3 regions of the Streptomyces sp. NPDC058375 genome follow, and region 2 is predicted to be linked to each of the others. Evidence: riboswitches for the same ligand, from Rfam matches in the RefSeq annotation. Region 2 holds a riboswitch; each other region holds the start of a gene.
The links. Region 2 has a riboswitch for cyclic di-AMP ahead of ACFWM7_RS17020 (M23 family metallopeptidase). Riboswitches for the same ligand answer to the same signal wherever they lie in the genome.

Region 1: another riboswitch for cyclic di-AMP. It lies ahead of ACFWM7_RS18370 (NlpC/P60 family protein); the one in region 2 lies ahead of ACFWM7_RS17020 (M23 family metallopeptidase).
Region 3: another riboswitch for cyclic di-AMP. It lies ahead of ACFWM7_RS15990 (M23 family metallopeptidase); the one in region 2 lies ahead of ACFWM7_RS17020 (M23 family metallopeptidase).

Annotation. Positions count from the first base shown of each region.
Region 1 is NZ_JBHXJG010000102.1:20,252-24,458, reverse strand. Features, by position in the region: gene pcrA (DNA helicase PcrA) at 1-2,233, opposite strand, end outside; cyclic di-AMP (ydaO/yuaA leader) riboswitch at 2,492-2,658, shown strand; gene ACFWM7_RS18370 (NlpC/P60 family protein) at 2,666-3,859, shown strand; gene ACFWM7_RS18365 (hypothetical protein) at 3,914-4,207, opposite strand, start outside.
Region 2 is NZ_JBHXJG010000091.1:6,467-10,673, reverse strand. Features, by position in the region: gene ACFWM7_RS17030 (M16 family metallopeptidase) at 1-1,012, shown strand, start outside; gene ACFWM7_RS17025 (M16 family metallopeptidase) at 1,039-2,409, shown strand; cyclic di-AMP (ydaO/yuaA leader) riboswitch at 2,634-2,801, shown strand; gene ACFWM7_RS17020 (M23 family metallopeptidase) at 2,816-3,637, shown strand; gene ACFWM7_RS17015 (GntR family transcriptional regulator) at 3,813-4,207, shown strand, end outside.
Region 3 is NZ_JBHXJG010000082.1:22,853-27,059, reverse strand. Features, by position in the region: gene ACFWM7_RS16000 (MerR family transcriptional regulator) at 1-563, shown strand, start outside; gene ACFWM7_RS15995 (PP2C family protein-serine/threonine phosphatase) at 706-1,929, shown strand; cyclic di-AMP (ydaO/yuaA leader) riboswitch at 2,140-2,292, shown strand; gene ACFWM7_RS15990 (M23 family metallopeptidase) at 2,304-3,335, shown strand; gene ACFWM7_RS15985 (aldo/keto reductase) at 3,484-4,207, shown strand, end outside.

The sequences.
Region 1 (4,207 bases), on a different contig from region 2:
CGGTGCGGGAGCGGGAGGAGGACAGCGAGGACGTGATGCCGGAGGTGGGCCCGGCGGGCGCGGCCATCGGGCCCTTGCGCTTCCAGTCCAGGTGCGCTTCCGGGATCTCCTCCAGGAAACGCGAGGGCGGGTTGTACGAGGGCTGGCCCCAGGCGCTGCGCATCGCCGCGCGGGTGAGGTAGAGCCGTTCGCGGGCGCGAGTGATGCCGACGTACGCGAGGCGGCGCTCCTCCTCCAGCTCCTTGGTCTGGCCGAGGGCCCGCATGTGCGGGAAGACGCCGTCCTCCAGTCCGGTGAGGAAGACGACGGGGAACTCCAGCCCCTTCGCCGTGTGCAGGGTCATCAGCGTGATGACGCCGGAGCCGTCCTCGTCCTCGTCGGGGATCTGGTCGGAGTCCGCGACGAGCGCGACCTTCTCCAGGAACTCCGCGAGCGTGCCCGCGCCCTCCTCGTCGCCGCGCTCCTGCTCGAATTCGAGGGCGACGGCGGCGAGTTCCTGGAGGTTCTCGATCCGGGTCTCGTCCTGCGGGTCGGTGGATGCCTGGAGCTCGGCGAGATAACCCGTACGCTCCAGGACGGCTTCCAGCACGACGGCGGGTCCGGCGCCGGACTCGACGATCGTGCGCAGCTCCTCCATCAGCGTGTTGAAGCGCTTGACGGCGTTGGACGAGCGGGCGGCCATGCCGTACGCCTCGTCGACGCGGCGCAGCGCCTGCGGGAAGGAGATCTTCTCGCGCATCGACAGGGCGTCGATCATGGCTTCGGCGCGGTCGCCGATGCCGCGCTTGGGGACGTTGAGGATGCGGCGGAGCGGGACGGTGTCCTCGGGATTGGCGAGGACCCGGAGGTAGGCCAGGACGTCCCGGACCTCCTTGCGCTCGTAGAAGCGCACGCCGCCGACGACCTTGTAGGGCAGGCCGACGCGGATGAAGATCTCTTCGAAGACACGGGACTGGGCGTTGGTGCGGTAGAAGACGGCGACGTCGCCCGCCTTGGCGTCGCCCGCGTCGGTGAGCCGGTCGATCTCGTCGGCGACGAACTGCGCCTCGTCGTGCTCGGTGTCGGCGACATAGCCGGTGATGCGGGCGCCGGAGCCGGCGTTGGTCCAGAGGTTCTTCGGGCGGCGGCTCTCGTTGCGCTCGATGACGGCGTTGGCGGCGGTGAGGATCGTCTGCGTGGAGCGGTAGTTCTGCTCCAGCAGGATCGTCGTCGCGCTCGGGTAGTCCTCCTCGAACTGGAGGATGTTGCGGATGGTCGCGCCCCGGAAGGCGTAGATCGACTGGTCCGCGTCACCGACCACGCACAGCTCGGCGGGGGCGTCGTTCTCCCCGGCGGGGCCGACCAGCTCACGGACCAGCGTGTACTGGGCGTGGTTGGTGTCCTGGTACTCGTCGACGAGGACGTGGCGGAAGCGGCGGCGGTAGTGCTCGGCGACGTCCGGGAAGGCCTGGAGGAGGTGGACCGTCGTCATGATGATGTCGTCGAAGTCCAGGGCGTTGGCCTCGCGGAGGCGGGCCTGGTAGAGCGCGTACGCCTGGGCGAGGGTCTTCTCGAAACCATCCGCTGCCTGCCCCGCGAAGGTCTCCTCGTCGATGAGCTCGTTCTTGAGGTTGGAGACCTTGGCGGTGAAGGACTTCGGCGGATAGCGCTTGGGGTCCAGGTCCAGATCGCGGCAGACCAGGGCCATCAGACGCTTGGAGTCGGCGGCGTCGTAGATCGAGAACGACGAGGTGAAGCCGAGCTTCTTCGACTCGCGGCGCAGGATGCGGACGCACGCGCTGTGGAAGGTCATGACCCACATGGCGTTGGCACGCGGGCCCACGAGCTGCTCGACGCGCTCCTTCATCTCACCGGCGGCCTTGTTGGTGAAGGTGATCGCGAGGATCTGCCCGGGGTGCGTACCGCGCTCGGCCAGCAGGTGGGCGATGCGGTGGGTGAGCACCCGGGTCTTGCCGGAGCCGGCCCCGGCAACGATGAGCAGCGGGGATCCGGCGTGCACGACGGCGGCGCGCTGCTCGGTGTTGAGCCCGTCGAGCAGCGCGGCGGAGTCGATCGCCGGGCGCGGGTGACCGTCGCGGTAGTACCCGTCCCGGGGCGGCGGGGGCGCGTCGTAGACGCCCTCGAAGAGTCCCTCCGGCACCGCTTCGGGCGCGTGGCCCTCGGGGGGCGGCGGGGGGCCGTCCTCCGCGGGCTGGAGGCCGGTCAGGAAGTTGTCGTCAAAGAGGCTGCTCATCGCCTCCCGAGTCTAGGCGGCCGCACTGACAACGTTCGGCCGAAGGCCGGAAGGGGCGGTTCTCACCCGTACGCACGGAGAGCGGACGTCCACGTTCCGTGAAGGAGTGCCCGGTCGGAGGGGGTGCGGGCGGCCCGATCCGGAAAGGTCACGAAAATGTATCGGGCATATCGCTCATCGTCCTTCCCAGCGGTGGGCCGGGTTGGCTAGCGTGCTCGGTCAGGTGATCCGTACCTCCCTGAGGCGAACCGCGCCTGACGGACACCTCCGCCGAATCCGTCCTGCCGTCCTGGCCGTTCGGAACCGGGGACCCACACGCAGAACCGGGGTGAATCGGTCCGTGCCCTCGCATCCGGACCGTAGGACAGCCTTCCGTTCCGTCCGAACCCGACAGCTAACCCGGTAGGCGGTCCACGGAAGGAGATGCCGGTCTTGGCATCGCATCGCAAGCCGCGCACGAAGGTGCGCACCACCACCCCTGCCGTCGGGCTGACGACGGCCGCGCTGGCCTCCGTGACGCTGCTCTCCACGCAGAGCGCCACGGCCGCGCCCGCGGAGCCGAAGCCCGCCATCGAGGACGTACAGAAAAAGGTCGACGCCCTGTACCGGCAGGCGGGCACCGCGACCCAGGAGTACAACCGGGCCAAGTCCGCCTCCGCCTCCCAGCAGAAGAAGGTCGACACGCTGCTCTCGGACGTGGCGAAGCGGACGGAGAAGATCAACGAGGCGCGCCGGGCACTGGGCTCCTACGCGGCGGCCCAGTACCGCGACGGGGGCGTCGCGCCCATGGCGACGTTCTTCCTGGCGGAGGACCCGCAGGGGTACTTCGACCAGAGCCGGCTGATGGACCGGGCGACGGAGCGGCAGCAGAAGGCCGTGAGCGAGTTCCGTGCGCAGCAGGCGTCGGCGGCGAAGAAGCGCGCGGAGGCGGTGAAGAGCCTGGAGACCCTCACCGAGACGCAGGCCACGCTCGCCTCCAGCAAGAAGGACGTGCAGGCCAAGCTCACCGAGGCCCGGGGCCTGCTGTCCCGGCTGACCGCCGAGGAGAAGGCGCGGCTGGCGGAGCTGGAGCGCAAGAAGGAGGCCGAGGCGAAGGAGAAGGCGGCGAAGCTGGCCGCCCGCCAGGCCGCCGAGGCGAAGGAGAAGGCCGAGGCCGAGGAGAAGGCCCGCGAGGAGACCGCGAAGGAGTCCGGCGGCGGTTCGGGATCCGGATCGGGCGCCGGTACGGGCACGGGCTCCGGCTCCGGCTCCGGCTCCGGCGCGGGCAGCAGTTACGCCGCCAAGGCGGAGAAGGTGCTGGCCTTCGCCCGCGCCCAGATCGGGAAGCCGTACGTGTGGGGCGCGTCGGGCCCATCCTCGTACGACTGCTCGGGGCTGACGCAGGCGGCCTGGCGCGAGGCGGGCGTGACCCTGCCCCGGACGACCTGGGACCAGGTCGAGGTCGGCACCCGGGTCGCCACGTCCGACCTCCAGCCCGGGGACCTGGTCTTCTTCTACGACGACATCAGCCACGTCGGCATCTACAAGGGCGACGGGATGATGATCCACGCCCCGAAGCCGGGTGCGAACGTGCGCGAGGAGTCGATCTACTACATGCCGATCTACGGGAGCGTGCGCCCGGCGTGACACAGGGCGGGGGCGGCCGGTGACCGGCCGCCCCCGAAAGGTTCAGGTCCGGACTCAGGTCCAGACGGTGGCGATGAAGATGTTGACGACCGTCAGCCCGCCGACCGCCATGAAGGCGCCCTTGTCGACCTTCTCCTCGTCGCGCTTGACGTAGACGAGGGCGAGGATCACGACCAGCAGCGCCAGCTTGATGCCGATCTTGACGTTGTTCACGGTCTGGTCGTCGGCCTGGTTGAGGCCGACGAGGGCGATGCCGGTGACGAGCATGGTCAGGGCCCCGTGGAGCATGGCCGGACCGAAGCGGGCGGTGCCCTCCCCCACGGCCTTCATCTGCGTCAGGAAGCCGCC
Region 2 (4,207 bases):
CGACCGGATGGGCTCCCTCCTCGCCGCGCTCGACGAGGAGTCCATGGAGAACCAGCGCGACGTCGTCAAGAACGAACGCCGCCAGCGCTACGACAACGTGCCCTACGGCACTGCGTTCGAGAAGCTGACCGCCCTCTCCTACCCCGAGGGCCACCCCTACCACCACACCCCGATCGGCTCCATGGCCGACCTGGACGCGGCCACGCTGGAGGACGCCCGCGCGTTCTTCCGTACGTACTACGCGCCCAACAACGCGGTGATCTCGGTGGTCGGCGACATCGACCCCGAGCAGACCCTCGCCTGGATCGAGAAGTATTTCGGCTCCATCCCCTCCCACGACGGCAAGCAGCCGCCGCGCGACGGGACGCTGCCCGAGGTCATCGGCGAGCAGCTGCGCGAAGTGGTCCACGAGGAGGTCCCGGCGCGCGCCCTGATGGCCGCCTACCGCCTCCCGCACGACGGCACCCGCGCCTGCGACGCCGCCGACCTGGCGCTCACCGTGCTCGGCGGCGGCGAGTCCTCCCGGCTGCACAACCGCCTGGTCCGCCGCGACCGTACGGCGGTGGCGGCGGGCTTCGGGCTGCTGCGGCTCGCCGGGGCGCCCTCGCTGGGCTGGCTGGACGTGAAGACCTCCGGCGGTGTCGAGGTGGAGACGATCGAGGCCGCCGTCGACGAGGAGCTGGCCCGGTTCGCCGCCGAGGGGCCCACCCCCGAGGAAATGGAGCGGGCCCAGGCGCAGTTGGAGCGCGAGTGGCTCGACCGGCTCGGCACGGTCGCCGGCCGCGCCGACGAACTGTGCCGTTACGCCGTCCTGTTCGGTGACCCGCAGCTCGCCCTGACCGCCGTGGGCCGCGTCCTGGACGTCACCGCCGAGGAGGTGCGCGCGGCGGCCGAGGCAGCCCTGCGCCCCGACAACCGGGCGGTGCTGGTCTACGAGCCCATCGAGCCGGCCGACGAGGCGGACGAGGATGCCGAAGAGGCCACTGACGCGCCCGAGGGGGCGGACAAGTGAGCGACGCCGCCGTGACTGGAGTAGCCATGGAGTTCCACCCGCAGCCCACCGCCGGCACGGCCCGCCCCTGGGCCTTCCCGGCGCCCGAACGCGGCGCCCTGCCCAACGGGCTGACCGTGCTGCGCTGCCACCGCCCCGGCCAGAAGGTCGTCGCCGTGGAAATCTTCCTGGACGCGCCGCTGGAGGCCGAGCCCGAGGGCCTGGACGGCGTGGCCACGATCATGTCGCGGGCGCTCTCCGAGGGCACCGACAAGCGCAGCGCCGAGGAGTTCGCCGCCGAGCTGGAGCGCTGCGGCGCCACGCTCGACGCGCACGCCGACCACCCCGGCGTCCGGGTCTCCCTGGAGGTTCCCGCCTCCCGGCTGGCCAAGGCGCTCGGGCTGGTCGCCGAGGCGCTCCGGGCCCCCGCCTTCACCGAGAGCGAGATCGAGCGCCTGGTGGGCAACCGCCTCGACGAGATCCCGCACGAGCACGCCAACCCGTCCCGGCGCGCCGCCAAGCAGCTCTCCAAGGAGCTGTTCCCGGCCACCGCCCGGATGTCCCGCCCGCGTCTGGGCACCGAGGAGACGGTCCGGCGGATCGACCAGGCCGCCGTCCGCGCCTTCTTCGACGCCCACATCCGCCCGTCCACCGCGACGGCCGTGATCGTCGGCGACCTCACCGGCATCGACCTGGACGCGCTGCTGGCGGAGACCCTCGGAGACTGGTCGGGCAACGCGGGCCAGGCCCGCCCGGTGCCGCCCATCACGGCGGACGACACCGGTCGCGTGGTCATCGTGGACCGCCCCGGCGCGGTCCAGACCCAGCTGCTGATCGGCCGGATCGGCGCCGACCGCCACGAGCGCGTGTGGCCCGCTCAGGTGCTCGGTACGTACTGCCTGGGCGGCACCCTCACCTCCCGTCTCGACCGGGTGCTGCGCGAGGAGAAGGGCTACACCTACGGGGTGCGCGCCTTCGCCCAGGTGCTGCGCTCCTCCGGCCCCGACTCGGGCGGCGCGGCGATGCTCGCGATCAGCGGCTCGGTGGACACCGAGTCCACCGGACCGGCCCTGGACGACCTCTGGAAGGTCCTGCGGACGCTGGCCGCCGAGGGGCTGACCGACGCCGAGCGCGAGACGGCCGTGCAGAACCTGGTGGGCGTCGCCCCGCTGAAGTTCGAGACCGCCGCCTCCGTCGCGAGCACGCTGGCCGACCAGGTCGAGCAGCACCTCCCCGACGACTACCAGGCCCACCTCTACGCCCGGCTCGCCGAGACCGGCACCGTCGAGGCGACCGCCGCGGTGGTCAGCGCCTTCCCGGTGGACCGGCTGGTCACGGTCCTCGTGGGGGACGCCGCGCAGATCGAGGAGCCGGTGAAGGCCCTCGGCATCGGAGAGGTGTCCGTCGTCACCGGCTGACACACCGTTGCGGCCCACTGCCGTGAACAGGACCCCGACGAAAGAAAATTCGCCGGGGTCCTGCGCTTTTGCCCGTTTGGTGAACTTCACCCCCTTCGTGGCAGAGGTTGCCTGTCTGCCCTGTGGGATGCGCGACAAATCCCCTTGTCCGTTTGGTGCGGGGAAGTCGTCCCGCCTAGCGTCGGCTCGGCTGTCCGTCACCCGTATGCCGCACCCGCGGCGCCGGGCAGTCATCGCCGAGTCCCCGTCAGGCGCGAGCCTGGGGAGCCGGGGACCCAACGCAGTCCCTGGGGTGAATCGGAGGCCCGTGCCGCGAACCGGCGCGGGGATCCGTAGGAGACCTTCCTGCTCCGAACCCGTCAGCTAACCCGGTAGGCGAGAAGGAAGGAAAGGAACCAGCCCCTCCATGGCGTTCACCCGTGCCACCGGGAAGCACCGTGCCCCGAGCCGCCTCACGCGCCGGAGCGCCCACGTCGCCGGCATCGCGGCCCTGGCCACCACCGGAGTCATCGGCTCGCTGTCCTCCCCGGCCCTCGCCGCGGACACCGAGGCCGCCAAGGTCGCCGACACCGGCCTCACCCAGGCCATCTCCCTCGACGCCACCCTCGCCGAGCAGATCGACGCCCAGGCCCACGCCCAGAAGCAGCAGGCCGAGGCGGTCGCGAAGGCGAAGGCCAAGGCCGCCGCCGAGGCCCGCGAGAAGGCCGCCAAGGCCAAGGCGAAGGCCGAGGCCGAGGCCGAGCGCAAGGCCGAGGCCCGCGCCAAGGAGGTCCGCGAGGAGAAGGCCCGTGCCGCCCGCGCCGCCGAGCGCGCCCGGCTGAACGCCTTCCACCTCCCGGTGGCCGGCTCTCACGTCACCACCGGCTACAACACCGGCGGCTCCCTCTGGTCCTCCGGCAGCCACTCCGGCGTGGACTTCCAGGCCGCCTCCGGCAGTTCCGTCGTCGCGGTCGGCGCCGGCACGGTCGTCGAGGCCGGCTGGGGCGGCGCGTACGGCAACAACATCGTGCTCCGGATGACGGACGGCACGTACACCCAGTACGGCCACCTCTCCTCGATCGGCGTCTCCGTCGGCCAGAGCGTCTCCTCCGGCCAGCAGATCGGGCTCTCCGGCTCCACCGGCAACTCCACCGGCCCGCACCTGCACTTCGAGGCCCGCACCAGCCCCGACTACGGCTCCGACATGGACCCCGTCGGCTACCTGCGCTCGCACGGCCTCAACGTCTGACCCACCCCGTACGACCCCGTCCGAAGGCCCCGCACCCGCCGGGGCCTTCGCAATTCCGGCGTGAAGATATCCACGGATTCCGACCTCCCATCGGAAATTCCGACGGATTGTCATAGAGTCACGGAACAGACGTCGGGCGGCCGCGTTTCGCGGGGATCAAGGCGGAGGTTCGGATATGCGCATTCCCGCGCATTCGGTATGCACGGCAATCCGTGACGACATCGTCTCCGGTGTCTACGAGCGCGGCAGCCGCCTCACCGAGGAGTTGCTGGCCCGCCGCTACGGGGTCTCCCGCGTCCCGGTCCGCGAGGCGCTGCGCACCCTGGAGTCCGAGGGCTTCGTGGTCACCCGTAGACACGCCGGCGCCTGTGTGGCCGAGCCCACCGTGCAGGAGGCGGCCGACCTCCTGGAGGTGCGGACGCTCCTGGAGCCACTGGGTGCGGCCCGCGCCGCCCAGCGCCGCACGGAAGCCCATCTCAAGGTGCTCCGCGGCCTGGTCAGGCTGGGCCAGGAGCGGGCCCGCCGGGGCGAGGGCGAGGATCTGCGCTCGCTGGGCGGCTGGTTCCACGA
Region 3 (4,207 bases), on a different contig from region 2:
TGCCCGCGATCAAGGACGTACTGGAGGGGCAGCGGGACACGGCGGTGGCGTTGCGGGCGCATCTGCTCCTGCTCGAACAGGAGCAGGAGCGCATCGGGCGGCAGATCGCCTCGGTGCGGACCACCCTTCACAAGACCCAGGAGGGGATGGAACTCATGGCCGCTGAGGTGTTCGACGGCTTCGACCACACCGCCCACGAGCAGGAGGTCACCGAGCGCTGGGGCCGGGACGCGTACGAGGAGGGCGACCGCTGGTGGCGTTCGCTCGGGGAAGGGGAGAAGAGGGCGTTCCAGGCGGAGCACGAGGCCATCGCGCGCGACTGGGGGCGGGCCAGGGAGGCCGGCCTAGCCGCCGACGGGCCCGAGGCGCAGGAGCTCGCTCGGCGGCACTGCGCGTGGCTGTCCTCGGCCAAGGAACCCAGCCGTTCGTATGTGATCGGGCTCGGGGAGATGTATGTCGCGGACCCGCGCTTCGGAAGGAACTACGATCGCTACGGGGACGGCACCGCCGCCTTCGTACGGGACGCACTGACGGTCTACGCGCAGCACCGGCTCTCCGACTGACCACGGCCGGCCGGGCCGCCATCCGCAGGTCCCCCTATTCGGCCGATGCCCGGTCGCCGCTCGGCGCGGCTCCGGGAAGCCTGGACGGGGCGCGGTACCGTCCGCAGCCGTGGGTGGACCGGGCAGGAGTGCACAGGTGGGGATGGCCGAGAGACGGCGCAGCGGCACGGTGGGGAACGTCGACGCCGTGGGCCGTGTGGTGTTCGGCTCCCGGGAGGGCGAGCTGACACCCGGCGGGCGGGGCACCGGGCGGTTCATCCGGACGCTGCCCGCCCTGCTGATCATCGGCGGGCTGCTCTTCGACTCGCTGGCCCCGCCCAACTTCACCGCCGTCCCCCTCTTCGTCGCGGCCCCGCTGATCGCCGCCCCGTTCTTCTCGCTGTCCCGGACCGTCCGCACCGGGATCGCCGCGGTCGTCTCCGTCACCGTGATGCGGATCTCCGACGGGACGTCCACCCAGGTGGTCCCGGTCATCGAGATGATCACCGTGCTCACGGGCTCGGTGCTGGCCCTCGTCATCAACGGCGTCGTGCGGCGCGGCAACGACCAGCTCGCCTCGGCCCGTGCCGTCGCCGAGACCGCCATGCGGGCCGTGCTGCCGACGCCGGCCGAGCGGATCGGCGGGCTGCAGGTGGCCGCGCGGTACGAGGCGGCGCAGGCGGACGAGTTCGTGGGCGGCGACCTGTACGCCGTCGCGGACACCCCGTACGGCGTACGGGTCGTGGTCGGCGACGTCCGCGGCAAGGGGCTGGGCGCCGTCGGAACGGTGGCGGTGATCATCGGGGCGTTCCGGGAGGCCGCCGAGCAGGAGCGTTCGCTGGAGGGCGTGGCCCAGCGGCTGGAGCGGGCGCTGGCCCGGGAAGGGACGCGGCGGTACGGGCTGGACGCCATGGAGGGGTTCATCACCGCCGTACTGGCCGAGATCCCGCCCGGGGCGGCCACGGTCCGCCTGGTCAACCGCGGCCACCCCGAGCCGATCCTGCTCCACGCGGACGGCGCCCTGGAGGTGCTGGCGCCCTCGGTGCCCGCGCTGCCGCTGGGGATGGACCTGGGGGTGTGGCCGGACCGGGCCGACGAGTGGGCGATGCCTCCCGGGGCGACGCTCCTCGCCTTCACGGACGGCCTGTCCGAGGCCCGGGACGCGAACGGGGTCTTCTACGATCCGGCGGCCCGGCTGCGCGGCCGGATCTTCCCGGGGCCGGAGGAGCTGCTGTCGGCGCTGACCGACGACGTACGGCTGCACACCGGCGGGCGGACCACGGACGACATGGCGCTCATCGCGGTCGGCCGGCCGGCGGAGGGGCAGCCCGTGCGCCGGACGACGGTGAAGATCGTGGGCCGGGGCGGTGACACGGTGCGTAACTGAAAGGCGTCGCTCCGCATAACATTTGACGCACTGTCAGAAAAAGGGGTGCGGCTGAGCCCGAGTCAAGTCGCCCGATTCCACCCACTTGTGCCCCGTACATCCCCTCCCTGTTCGTTAATGATCAACAGGAACAGCTTGGAATCGGGCCCGTGCGTCTATTAACGTTCGATAACGCAGCGCGGTCGTCACAGCCGTCGTCAGAGACGGCGCCGCGCGCGAGCGCCGAATTCCGCAAGGGAACCGGGGAACCACCTACATGGGGTGAATCGGACGCCTGCGTCTCGTGAGAGGCGGAGGGGCCCGTAGGAGACCTTCCTGCTCCGAACCCGTCAGCTAACCCGGTAGGCGAGAAGGAAGGAAAGGAGTGCGCCCACGTGGCGTCCAACAAGCCTGCCCCTGAGGCCCCGTCACCCTTCAGCACCGACATCTACGGTGGCGCGGAGCAGTCAGTGGGGGAGTGGAATCCCACCGAGGAGTCCATCCGTCCCGTGCGCGGCAGGCACCGCGTAGCCAAGCAGCGTGGTCTGGCCCGTAGCTCCACCGTCCTCGGGGTCGGCGTCATAGCGGCCGTCGGAGCGGGTGGCATGGCCACCGCTCAGAACAAGGCACCGGTCTCCATCTCTCTTCCCGATTCCATCGCGGACAACCTTCCCGACGCCAAGTCCCTCCCCGGCGTCGGGTCCTTCATGTCCGACGACGCGGAGGCCGTCCCGGTCGCCGCGGCCGCGCCGCTCACCACCGCCGGGCTCACCAGCGCCGAGGCCGAGCAGGGCACCGACGCCGGCGAGGCGCTGCGCACCCGGATCCTCCAGCAGGCCGAGCAGCAGCAGGCCAGCGCCGACGCCGACGCCAGGGCCGCCGCCGAGAAGGCCGCGGCCGAGAAGGCGGCGGAGGAGGCCAAGAAGCAGCAGGACGAGGCCGAGGCCGAAGCCGCCGCGAAGAAGAAGGCCGCGGAGGAAGCGGCGAAGAAGAAGGCGGAGGAGGAGCGTCTCGCCAAGCTCGCCGCCAGCTTCTCGCTGCCCGCCTCCTCCTACACGATCAGCTCGACCTACGGTCAGTCCGGCGCGATGTGGTCCTCCGGCCAGCACACCGGCCTGGACTTCGCCGGGGCGGCCGGTTCGCCGCTCAAGGCCGTGCACAGCGGCACGATCACGTCGGCCGGCTGGTCCGGATCCTACGGCTACCGCACGGTTCTCCAGCTCGATGACGGCACGGAGATCTGGTACGCCCACCAGTCCTCGATCGACGTCTCGGTCGGCCAGAAGGTCACCACCGGCGAGACCATCGGCCGCATGGGCGCCACCGGCAACGTGACCGGCGTCCACCTCCACATGGAGGTCCGCACCGCGGGCGGCTCCGCGATGGACCCGATGGCCTGGCTGACCAGCAAGGGCCTCTCGGTCTGACACCCGCCGCCCCCGCGAGGACGGCACCCCCCTGAAACCCCGGCAGCCCTGACGCACACCCCCCGACGTCAGGGCTGCCGGTCTGTCCGGCGACCGGCGGGGCCAGGGGGCGGAATATGTGGCTCCGCCACCGCCGTTGAACACCCACATGACTTCTCTGCGCACGCTCGGCAGCTCCGACCTCCAGGTCTTCCCCCTCTCCCTCGGCGGCAACGTCTTCGGCTGGACGGCGGACGAGGAACAGTCCTTCGCCGTCCTGGACGCGTACGCCGCGGCCGGCGGCAACTTCGTCGACACCGCCGACGCGTACTCCGCCTGGGTCGAGGGCAACCACGGCGGCGAATCCGAGACCGTCATCGGCAAGTGGCTCGCTTCCCGCTCCAACCGGTCCGACATCGTCCTCGCCACCAAGGCCGGCGCCCACCCCGACTACAAGGGGCTCTCCGCCGCCACCGTCAAGGGCGCGGCCGAGCAGTCGCTGCGCCGCCTCGGCACCGACCACATCGACCTCTACTACACGCACTTCGACGACGAGACCGTCCCGGTCGAGGAGATCATCACCGCCCTCGACCAGCTGGTGAAGGAGGGCAAGGTGCGCCATATCGCTGCCTCCAACATCAGTCCGGAACGGCTGCGGGCCTCCCTCGACTTCTCCGAGCGCGAGGGCCTCGCCCGGTACGTCGCGCTCCAGCCGCACTACAACCTCGTCTCCCGCGACACCTACGAAGGTCCTCTCCAGGACACCGCGGCCGACGCCGGCCTCGCCGCCGTCCCGTACTACGCGCTCGCCTCCGGCTTCCTCACCGGCAAGTACCGCCCCGGCGCGAACGTGGACAGCGCGCGCTCCGCGAAGGCCGGCGGCCACCTGGAGT